Regions from separate parts of the Rhizobium sp. Leaf321 genome, predicted to be linked through region 1. Evidence: riboswitches for the same ligand, from Rfam matches in the RefSeq annotation. Region 1 holds a riboswitch; the other holds the start of a gene.
The links. Region 1 has a riboswitch for cobalamin ahead of nrdH (glutaredoxin-like protein NrdH). Riboswitches for the same ligand answer to the same signal wherever they lie in the genome.

Region 1 (4,997 bases):
AGGGTCGGTTATGTCTCTGCATCGATTTTACTGATCATTGCAGCTATCGCGCTCGGTGTTACCGTCGGGGAAACGTCCATGCCTCTTCATCTTGTTGGCCAGACATTGGCCAACAAGATGCTGGGTGCGTCTTACGCCCTCGATCCTATCGATGCAGGGATTATCTGGAACTACCGACTGACGCGCGCAATCGTCGCTGCATTCTGCGGGGCGTCGTTGTCCATATCCGGTGTCGTCCTTCAGGCGATGCTCCGTAACGCTCTGGCAGATCCCTACATTCTAGGCATCTCGGCTGGCGCTTCGACTGGAGCGGTCACTGTGCTCATTCTCGGCCTCGGTGGCGGGCTTCTGTCACTCTCGCTAGGTGCATTTGCGGGTTCGCTCGTCTCTTTCGTACTGGTTGTGATGCTGGCGAGAGCGGCCGGCGGCGGTGTTGGCATTCAGGCGACGGGGCTAATCATTCTTTCAGGCATCGCCGGCTCTCAGCTCTTCAATGCTCTGACGTCCTTCATCATTACACGATCCGCCAATGCTGAGCAGGTTCGGGGTGTCATGTTCTGGCTGATGGGAAATCTCAGCGGTGTTCGTTGGGACGATGTGATGCTGGCAGTCCCGATTGCCACTATCGGGATATGCGTTTGTATCTGGCACAGGCGGGAACTAGATGCGTTCACGTTCGGAGCTGACTCAGCGGCATCCCTGGGTGTGCCGGTTCGCAAGGTTCAGGCTATCGTGATCGGCGCAGCAGCGATGATGACGGCTGTGATGGTCAGCATCGTCGGATCGATCGGATTTGTAGGCATTGTCATCCCGCATGCCGCCCGTTTCCTAGTCGGGCCGCGGCATGCGCAGCTTCTGCCTGTCGCAGCTCTCATGGGCGGCGTATTCCTCGTTCTCGCCGATATTGGATCTCGCATTCTTGTTCCAAACCAGGTCTTGCCAATCGGTGTTATCACCGCACTCGTCGGGGCCCCCGGCTTCGCGCTCATCCTCATTCGTGGAAGGCGTACCCGATGATACTGGAAGCTCAAGATCTCGGATGGCAGGTGCGCGCCGTAAGGATCGTCGAGTCCGTATCATTCCAGGTCCGCAAAGGTGAAACGCTGGGGCTGATCGGGCCAAACGGGTCTGGCAAGTCGACGCTACTGAAGCTCCTAGCAGGAATCCTCTCCCCATCATCGGGCGAGGTGCATATCAATGGAAACCCGATGGGACGTATGAATCGTCGCGAGATTGGTCAGACATTGGCCTTTGTCGAACAGCAGAGCGACACATCGGAACGCCTGACGGTTCGCGATGCAGTCGAGCTCGGCCGAACCGCATGGCTGTCTGCTCTGCAGCCTTGGTCTGAAAAGGATGACTGCATTGTTGCGCAGTCGCTGGTTCGAGTGGATATGGCGGGTATGGAGAAGCGGTCTTGGCACACGCTGTCAGGCGGGGAGAGGCAGAGAGTCCACATCGCCCGGGCCCTTGCACAACAGCCAGAAATCCTGCTGCTCGACGAGCCCACCAACCATCTCGACATCCAGCATCAGATCTCCATCCTTCGCCTGGTGAAGGCTCTGGCCGTCACGTCGGTGATCGCCCTTCACGATCTTAATCAGGCGATGGCATGTGACCGCGTCGGAGTCATGTCCAAGGGGCGCCTCCTGACTATTGGATCGCCTTCAGAGGTACTAACGCTCGATCTGATCCGGGACGTGTTTGGCGTGAGCGCCCGTTTCCTCACCGACACGGATGGCTCCAGTTTTATCCGGTTTCAACCGATCCAATGAGGTGCCCGATGCGACCGATCTTTCTTGCCGCCGTTTTGAGCTTGCTGCCTTTGGCTGCCCAGGCAGAAACCTTCGTGGTGAGAATGCTAAATGGAAACGAGACCGGAGGCATGGCGTTCGAGCCGGATTTCCTGTCGCTGAAGCCAGGAGACAAGGTGAAGTTCCTGGCGAGCCAGCGTGGGCACAATGCGGCGACAATCGATGGCTTCCTTCCTCAGGGAGCGTTGCCGTTTAAAGGCAAGATCAACGAGGAGATTGAAATCACGTTCACGGAGTTAGGCTTTTACGGAATCAAGTGCACCCCGCACTATGACATGGGGATGGTGATGCTCGTCCGCGTTGGGGATCTAACAGTTTCCGAGATGAAAATACCCGACGGTCTGCGACCCGGCGCGATAAAGCGCATCGGGCAGATAGTCGAACGGAGCCAATAAGCCTTTGAGTCGACTAACAGTGTTTGGTTCGCATCATATCAAGGCGTCGCTACTGGTGACGCACCCATCAAGGCATCTTGCTCGAAGATGTAGCTTCAGGATGCTGCATCCGTCGTTGCAACCTCAACGTGATAAGTTCTTTAGTCTTTGATCCGTTCGCCACGCGTGCGGGAAGACCGTAGTGCCAAGTATAAATTCGTCCAGGTTTCGAACGAACGGTTGAAAACCCGTCATAGCCGTTGACGGAAAATTCACGTCAGATACTATATCTAGTGTTAGAGGTTCTTTCGATGCGAGTCGGAAGCTAAGACGGGAATACGGTGAGTGACGTCCATGACGGACAGATCAATGCCGAAGCTGCCCCCGCAACTGTAAGCGACGAGCATCCGCTCGATTAATGCCACTGAGGCCGGAAGGCTTCGGGAAGGCGAGATGGATGTGACGACCCGCGAGCCAGGAGACCTGCCTCAAACGAAAACGTCCACGGGCGGGGTGTCCGGAAGGTCGCGGGTAACGTGCGGGATGTGACCGCGCGCGCCGCTTCCCCCTGATCCCTGTCGATCAACTTCGGGGTGAAGCCATGTCGCATTGTTCAGTTCGATATACGCGTGAGTAGCGGGCTTTGACGCCCGGCCGCTGATCGCGGCTGTCATTCATTTTTCAGATTTGTCGCGCGGGCATCGGCGGATGTCCGGTCGATGTCGCGCGTCTTTTCAAAATCATACGAGGATCACCATGCCCGTCACTGTCTACAGCAAGCCTGCCTGCGTCCAGTGCACAGCCACCACCCGCGCTCTCGACCGCCAGGGAATTTCCTACCAGATCGTCGATGTTTCAGTTGATGCAGATGCCTATGAACTGGTCCAAGGGCTTGGCTATCGTCAGGTGCCGGTCGTCATTGCCGGAGAAACCCATTGGGCCGGTTTTCGTCCGGACATGATCAGCACGCTCGCGGTTTGAGAACGTGGCGATGGGTGAGATCGTCTATTTTTCCAGCCGTTCGGAAAACACCCTCCGTTTCATCGCCAAGCTCGGGATCGCCGCCCGGCGCATCCCGATCAGTCCGTCCGACAGCCTCCATGTCCAGGCACCCTACGTTCTGATCCTGCCGACCTACAGCGGCGAAGGTGGCAAGGGAGCTGTTCCGAAACAGGTGATCCGCTTCCTGAACGATGCGGAAAATCGATCAAACATCCGTGGCGTGATCGCTGCGGGCAACAGCAATTTCGGCGCGACCTTCGGGCTCGCCGGCGACATCGTCTCGAAGAAATGCCAGGTGCCTTACCTCTACAGGTTCGAGCTTCTCGGCACAGAGGAAGACGTCGCCAATGTCACTCATGGATTGGAACGATTTTGGACGCGACGACCTTCGAGAAGCCTTTGAAGACATCGGAATCCGAACTGGATTTTCATGCCCTCAACGCGATGCTGAACCTCTACGACGAGGCTGGCAAAATCCAGCTCGACATGGACCGGCTGGCCGCCAAGCAGTATTTTCTGCAGCACGTCAACCAGAACACGGTGTTCTTCCATAACCTGCGCGAAAAGCTCGTTTATCTGGTGGTCGAAGGCTACTACGAACAGGAGGTGCTGGACCAGTATGCCTTCAATTTCGTTCGCGATCTCTTCGACCACGCCTATGACAAGAAATTCCGCTTCCCGACCTTCCTCGGTGCTTTCAAATACTACACCAGCTACACACTGAAGACCTTCGACGGTAAACGCTATCTGGAGCGCTACGAGGACCGGGTCTGCATGGTGGCGCTCGCCTTGGCGCGCGGAAACGAGCAGATTGCCCGTGACCTTGTCGACGAGATCATTTCCGGCCGTTTCCAGCCGGCAACGCCAACCTTTCTCAATGCGGGCAAGAAGCAGCGTGGCGAACTGGTCTCGTGCTTTCTGTTGCGCATCGAGGACAATATGGAAAGCATCGGCCGATCGATCAATTCGGCGCTCCAGCTTTCCAAGCGCGGCGGCGGCGTGGCGCTCTCGCTGACCAACCTGCGCGAAATGGGCGCACCGATCAAACAGATCGAGAACCAGTCCTCCGGCGTCATCCCGGTGATGAAGCTTCTCGAAGACTCCTTCTCCTATGCCAACCAGCTTGGCGCGCGGCAGGGGGCCGGTGCGGTCTATCTCAATGCGCACCATCCAGACATCATGCGCTTCCTCGACACCAAGCGCGAGAATGCCGACGAGAAGATCAGGATCAAGACCCTGTCGCTTGGCGTCGTCATCCCCGACATCACCTTCGAACTCGCCAAGAATAACGAGGACATGTACCTGTTCTCGCCGCATGATGTGGAGCGCGTATACGGTGTTGCCTTCACGGAAATCTCCGTGACGGAAAAGTACCGCGAGATGGTCGCCGACAGCCGCATCAAGAAGAAGAAGATTAAGGCCCGCGACTTTTTCCAGGTCATCGCCGAAATCCAGTTCGAGAGCGGTTATCCCTACATCATGTTCGAGGACACGGTGAACCGTGCCAACCCGATCGCCGGCCGCATATCCATGAGCAACCTCTGCTCGGAAATCCTGCAGGTCAGCGAAGCCAGCGAATTTAATGCCGACCTGTCCTACGCCAGGATGGGCAAGGACATCTCCTGCAATCTCGGCTCGCTGAATATCGCGGCCGCGATGGACAGCGCCGATTTCGGCAAGACGATCGAGACCTCGATCCGGGCGCTGACGGCCGTTTCCGAGATGAGCCACATATCGTCGGTTCCATCCGTCGAAAAGGGCAATGACGACAGTCATGCAATCGGCCTTGGCCAGATGAACCTGCATG
Region 2 (4,997 bases), on a different contig from region 1:
ATCTTGACCGCGCGCGGCAGATGCGCCTGGACGCGGCCCTTAGCGGCGGCAAGCGAAGCCTGGTCGAGAAGGTCCGTCTTGGTCAGTACGATCATGTCGGCGCAGGCGATCTGGTCTTCGAACACTTCCTCGACCGGGTCGTCGTGGTCGATCGAGCTATCCTGGCTGCGCTGCGCTTCCAGTGCCTCGTGATCGTCGGCAACGCGGCCTTGGGCGAGCGCCAGACCATCCACCACGGCAATGACGGCATCGACGGTGACGCGGGCCTTCACATCCGGCCACTGGAAGGCCTGGACGAGCGGCTTCGGCAGGGCAAGGCCCGAGGTTTCGATCAGGATTTGATCGACGCGGGGCTCGCGGGCCAGGATCTGGTCGATCGCCGGAACGAAGTCGTCGGCGACGGTGCAGCAGATGCAGCCGTTGGCAAGTTCGATAATGTTGTCATCAGGGCAGCTTTCGATGCCGCAGCTCTTCAACACGTCGCCATCGATGCCGACATCGCCGAACTCGTTGACGATGATCGCGAGCCGCTTGCCCTTGAGGTTTTCGATCAGGTGACGGATCAGCGTTGTCTTGCCGGCACCGAGAAACCCGGTGATCACGGTGCAGGGAACGCGGTCGAATGAAACGCTCATGAAGGCAGGTCCTCGTGGTGCTGGAATGGGGGAATGCGGGCCGTCATGCCCTTGCCGCGAAGGCACATGGGGCGGCCGCGAAGGGGAAGTAAACCGCGCTCGTCATCAGCCAGCATCATCGCGCCGGTCACGATGTCCTCGACATTGTCGAGCGACAGATGACCAAAGACATAGGACCAGCCGGAGCGATGTCTGAAGGCAGCACTTGGGCTTTTCTCGCAGTTGGCGAGACAGGTCACGGGTTTAACCGAAAGCGGCTTGCCGGCAGCTGCCTCGCGAAGTGCTGCCATCAGGCCGATGCCCGGGCGCGCTTCGCTGTCGGATGCCTCGCGACAATTGGTGCAGACGAAAATCGTCACATCCGGCTCGCCGGCAAGGCCGTCTGCGGACGCATCGCGCTCGTCTTTTCGTTCGTCAATCACCATCGTGTCGCACTACCGCCCAAGCCAATAACATCGGGGTGCACGACAGGAAGGCAAGCCAATCCTGCAGAGTGAAAGAAGCTTTACCGGAGCACCCCGCCCGGAAAGGCACGTTTTCGAACGGCAGGTCTCCTGGCTCGCGGGTCGTCACCATCCGCCTGCCTTCCCGGATTTCTCCAGTGGCCATAGTGGCAGGATGGCTCGCCGCTTACAGTTGCGGGGGCAGCCGCGGCATTGAACCATGGAATCTTAAAGACGATCCCGGGTTCGCACCGCATTCTCTCTTAGCCCCTACCGTTGCCGGCAAGGGACCGTATCGCAGTCACCTAAGCCTTGTCGCAGGGCAGTGTCAATGTCGCAAAGGCGATTGCCCGTCTGGGGAAACCGTCTATAGTGACCCTGTCTTTGGTGCCCGAGAGGGCTCATCGAAGGGAATGCGGTGCGACGACATCTTGGCGTCAAACCCGCGGCTGCCCCCGCAACTGTAAGCGGAAAGTCTCTGCTCAACATGCCACTGGAGGAATCCGGGAAGGCGGGTCAGAGGCGTTCGATCCGCGAGCCAGGAGACCTGCCGGAGACGATAGGCACAGTGAAAGCCCTCGGGTGGAGGGCAGAAAGACGACGTCCATGGTTACGAACTCTGCTGCCGGTGCAGCCAGCGTTTCCGCATCGAAAATCATTCCTCTTGGCATGACGGCCATACTCGGCCTGTTCATCGTCGGTTTTGTCGGCTTCTCGCATATCGAGGCCGTGCACAACGCAGCCCACGATACGCGCCACTCGCTGGCCTTCCCCTGCCACTAAGAGGAATTTCCCCAATGTCGCTGTTTCGTAACATCGTCCTCACGGCGGTGATCGCAGGGCTTTTGTCCGGGCTCCTGATGACCGTGATGCAAAGCTTTTCCGTCGTGCCGCTTATCCTTGCGGCAGAGACGTATGAACACGCCGGCGGCAACGGCGAAGGGCATAGCCATGCTGCTGCTCCTGATACTGCCGGGCATGATTATGCCGAAGAGGCATGGTCGCCTGCCGACGGGATCGAGCGCTTTACCTACACGGCTGCGGCCAATGCGCTTTCTGCAATCGGTTTTGCGCTGGTTGCTATCGCAATCGCCGAAGCACTCGGCGGGTTCGGCGGATGGCGCGGCGGGTTGATGTTCGGCATTGCCGGCTTCCTCACCGTCAGCCTTGCACCCGGCCTCGGCCTGCCGCCGGAACTTCCCGGCATGCCCGTCGCCGAACTCGGACCGAGGCAGATTTGGTGGATCGCGACGGCAGTCTGCACCGCCCTGGCCCTCGGGCTGCTTGCCTATACCCGTTCCGCCCTTCTTGCGGCTCTGGCGGTCGTCCTGCTGGTTGCTCCGCACATCATCGGCGCACCACTGCCGCCGACCCATGAAACCGCGGTGCCGATCGAACTGCATGCGCGGTTCGTCAATGCCGTCTACGCGACGAACCTCGTCTTCTGGGCCATTCTCGGAGCGCTTTCCGGCGTCATTCGCGAGCGTTTTCGTGCTGGTGAGGACATTTCGACCACGTCCAAGGAGCTTGCAGTCCGTTGAAGGAAATCGATCAGACCACCGAGCAGCGCCACCGCGCCAAAATGGAGAACCGCAAGGCGGTTCAGGATGCCGAAGTCGCGGAAAAGACCGTCGAGAAGGGTCTCCTCATGGTCCATACCGGTTCCGGCAAGGGCAAGTCGACGGCGGCCTTCGGGCTGGCACTGCGCACGCTTGGCCACAACCGCCGCGTCGGCATCGTGCAGTTCATCAAAGGCGCATGGTCGACCGGCGAGCAGCCGGCGCTTGCTGTGTTCGGCGACCGCATTGCCTGGCACACGATGGGCGAGGGCTTTACCTGGGAAACCCAGGATCTCAAGCGCGACATCGCCGCTGCCGAGAAGGCCTGGGGGATGGCACTCGAACTGATGGCGGACGAAACGATCGGCCTCGTCATTCTCGACGAACTCAATATCGCGCTGCGTTACGATTATCTCGATCTCGACAAGGTCGTCGCCCAGTTACAGGCGCGCCGGGAGGATCTGCACGTGGTCGTCACCGGACGTAACGCGAAGCCGGCTCTGATCGAGGCGGCGGATCTGGTGACCGAGATGACGCTCGTCAAGCATCACTTCAAGGCCGGCGTCAAAGCCCAGGCCGGCATCGAGTTCTGACGCGTGGTGGCTCGCGCTCTCATGTTTCAGGGGACCGGCTCGGATGTGGGCAAGTCGCTGGTCGTTGCCGGGCTTGCCCGGGTCTTCACGCTGCGTGGCTTAAGTGTTCTCCCCTTCAAGCCGCAGAACATGTCCAACAATGCAGCGGTCACCGCCGATGGCGGAGAAATCGGCCGGGCGCAGGCCTTGCAGGCACGGGCTGCCGGCGTGCCGCTCAGCGTCCATATGAACCCGGTTCTGTTGAAGCCCCAGAGCGAAGTCGGGGCCCAGGTGGTGGTGCAGGGCAGGGTCGAGGGCAATGCCAAGGCTGCAGAATACCAGCTTCTGAAGCCGAGGCTGCTTTCGCGGGTGCTTGAGAGCTTCGAGATCCTGAAAGCCAGGGCAGACCTCGTTCTGGTCGAAGGCGCGGGTAGCGCGTCCGAAATCAACCTTCGTCAGAACGACATCGCCAATATGGGTTTTTCCCGCGCTGCCGATGTGCCGGTGGTTCTGATCGGCGATATCGACCGGGGCGGTGTGATCGCGAGCCTCGCCGGCACCAAACTCGTCATCGATGCCTCTGACGCGGCCATGATCCACGGCTTTATCGTCAACCGCTTTCGCGGCGATCCGGCCTTGTTTGCCGAGGGCATGCGGATGATCGGTTCATTTACCGGTTGGCAGTCGATCGGCCTCTTGCCGCATTTCGCCGATGCCGCTCTCCTGCCGGCAGAAGATGCGCTCGGCCTGACCCAGTCGTTTGCGCGCAAGCCCGGTGCAAAGGTGCGCATCGCAGTGCCGATCCTGCCGCATATTTCCAATTTCGACGATCTCGATCCACTGGAAGCGGAGCCGGAGGTCGAACTTATCAGGGTTCGCCGCGGCGAGGCCATTCCCGGGGACTGCGATCTCGTGCTTCTGGTCGGCTCGAAGGCCACGATCTCGGATCTGGCGGCGCTTAGGGAGGCCGGCTTCGATACCGATATCGCAGCTCATCACAGGCGCGGCGGGCGTGTTCTCGGCCTCTGCGGCGGGTATCAGATGCTCGGCAGACGGATATCGGATCCGGAGGGATCGGAAGGTCCTCCCGGTTCGGCGGAAGGGCTGGGGCTTCTCGATGTCGAAACCGTGCTGTCGGTGTCGAAGCGGCTGGAGGCGGTGACGGGCGTCAGCTCCGACGGAATATCTTTCGCCGGCTATGAAATGCATACGGGTCATACCACTGGAGGCGACTGTTCACGGCCGTTTTCGAGCATTGCCGGCCATGCGGAAGGTGCGTCGTCTAGGGATGGCCGGGTGGTCGGCACCTATGTGCACGGGCTGTTCTGCGACGACCGGCAGCGTTCGGCCTGGCTGTCGCGTCTCGGCGGCACGGTGTCGGGCTTGAATTACGAAGCGAATGTCGATGCCATTCTCGACCGCCTTGCCGCGCATATGGAGCAGCATCTCGATATCGACGGACTGCTCAAAATTGCCAGATGAGCAGCGCCAGGAGGCCAAACAGGCCGATCAGCAGCGCATCCGCCACGCGGGCAAGCTTGAGGGCGCGGGTGATATCGTCGAAATTCAGGTTGGTCCGGTTACCCTCTCCCATATAGCGGGCTTCGATCATCTGGCCGCCGTAACTGCGGGGACCCGCCAGCGCAATGCCAAGCGCACCCGCCATCGCCGCTTCCGGCCAGCCGGCGTTCGGCGAACTGTGATGCTTGGCGTCACGGCGGATTGCACTTATGGCATCGCGGGGCGAGGCGTCCTTGACGAACACAGCGGCCATGACGAACAGCGCTG

Region 2: it holds a riboswitch for cobalamin, as region 1 does, so the genes downstream of both, ASF70_RS01745 (DUF1636 family protein) here and nrdH (glutaredoxin-like protein NrdH) in region 1, are expected to answer to the same signal.

Annotation. Positions count from the first base shown of each region.
Region 1 covers NZ_LMOF01000004.1:38,668-43,664, forward strand. Annotated here, with positions in the region: gene ASF70_RS02805 (iron ABC transporter permease) at 1-1,017, shown strand, start outside; gene ASF70_RS02810 (ABC transporter ATP-binding protein) at 1,014-1,775, shown strand; gene ASF70_RS02815 (pseudoazurin) at 1,784-2,209, shown strand; cobalamin riboswitch at 2,472-2,694, shown strand; gene nrdH (glutaredoxin-like protein NrdH) at 2,945-3,169, shown strand; gene nrdI (class Ib ribonucleoside-diphosphate reductase assembly flavoprotein NrdI) at 3,180-3,593, shown strand; gene nrdE (class 1b ribonucleoside-diphosphate reductase subunit alpha) at 3,563-4,997, shown strand, end outside.
Region 2 covers NZ_LMOF01000003.1:20,949-25,945, reverse strand. Annotated here, with positions in the region: gene cobW (cobalamin biosynthesis protein CobW) at 1-635, opposite strand, end outside; gene ASF70_RS01745 (DUF1636 family protein) at 632-1,060, opposite strand; cobalamin riboswitch at 1,162-1,388, opposite strand; cobalamin riboswitch at 1,447-1,648, shown strand; gene ASF70_RS01740 (CbtB-domain containing protein) at 1,685-1,861, shown strand; gene ASF70_RS01735 (CbtA family protein) at 1,876-2,619, shown strand; gene cobO (cob(I)yrinic acid a,c-diamide adenosyltransferase) at 2,616-3,230, shown strand; gene ASF70_RS01725 (cobyric acid synthase) at 3,234-4,691, shown strand; gene cbiB (adenosylcobinamide-phosphate synthase CbiB) at 4,675-4,997, opposite strand, start outside.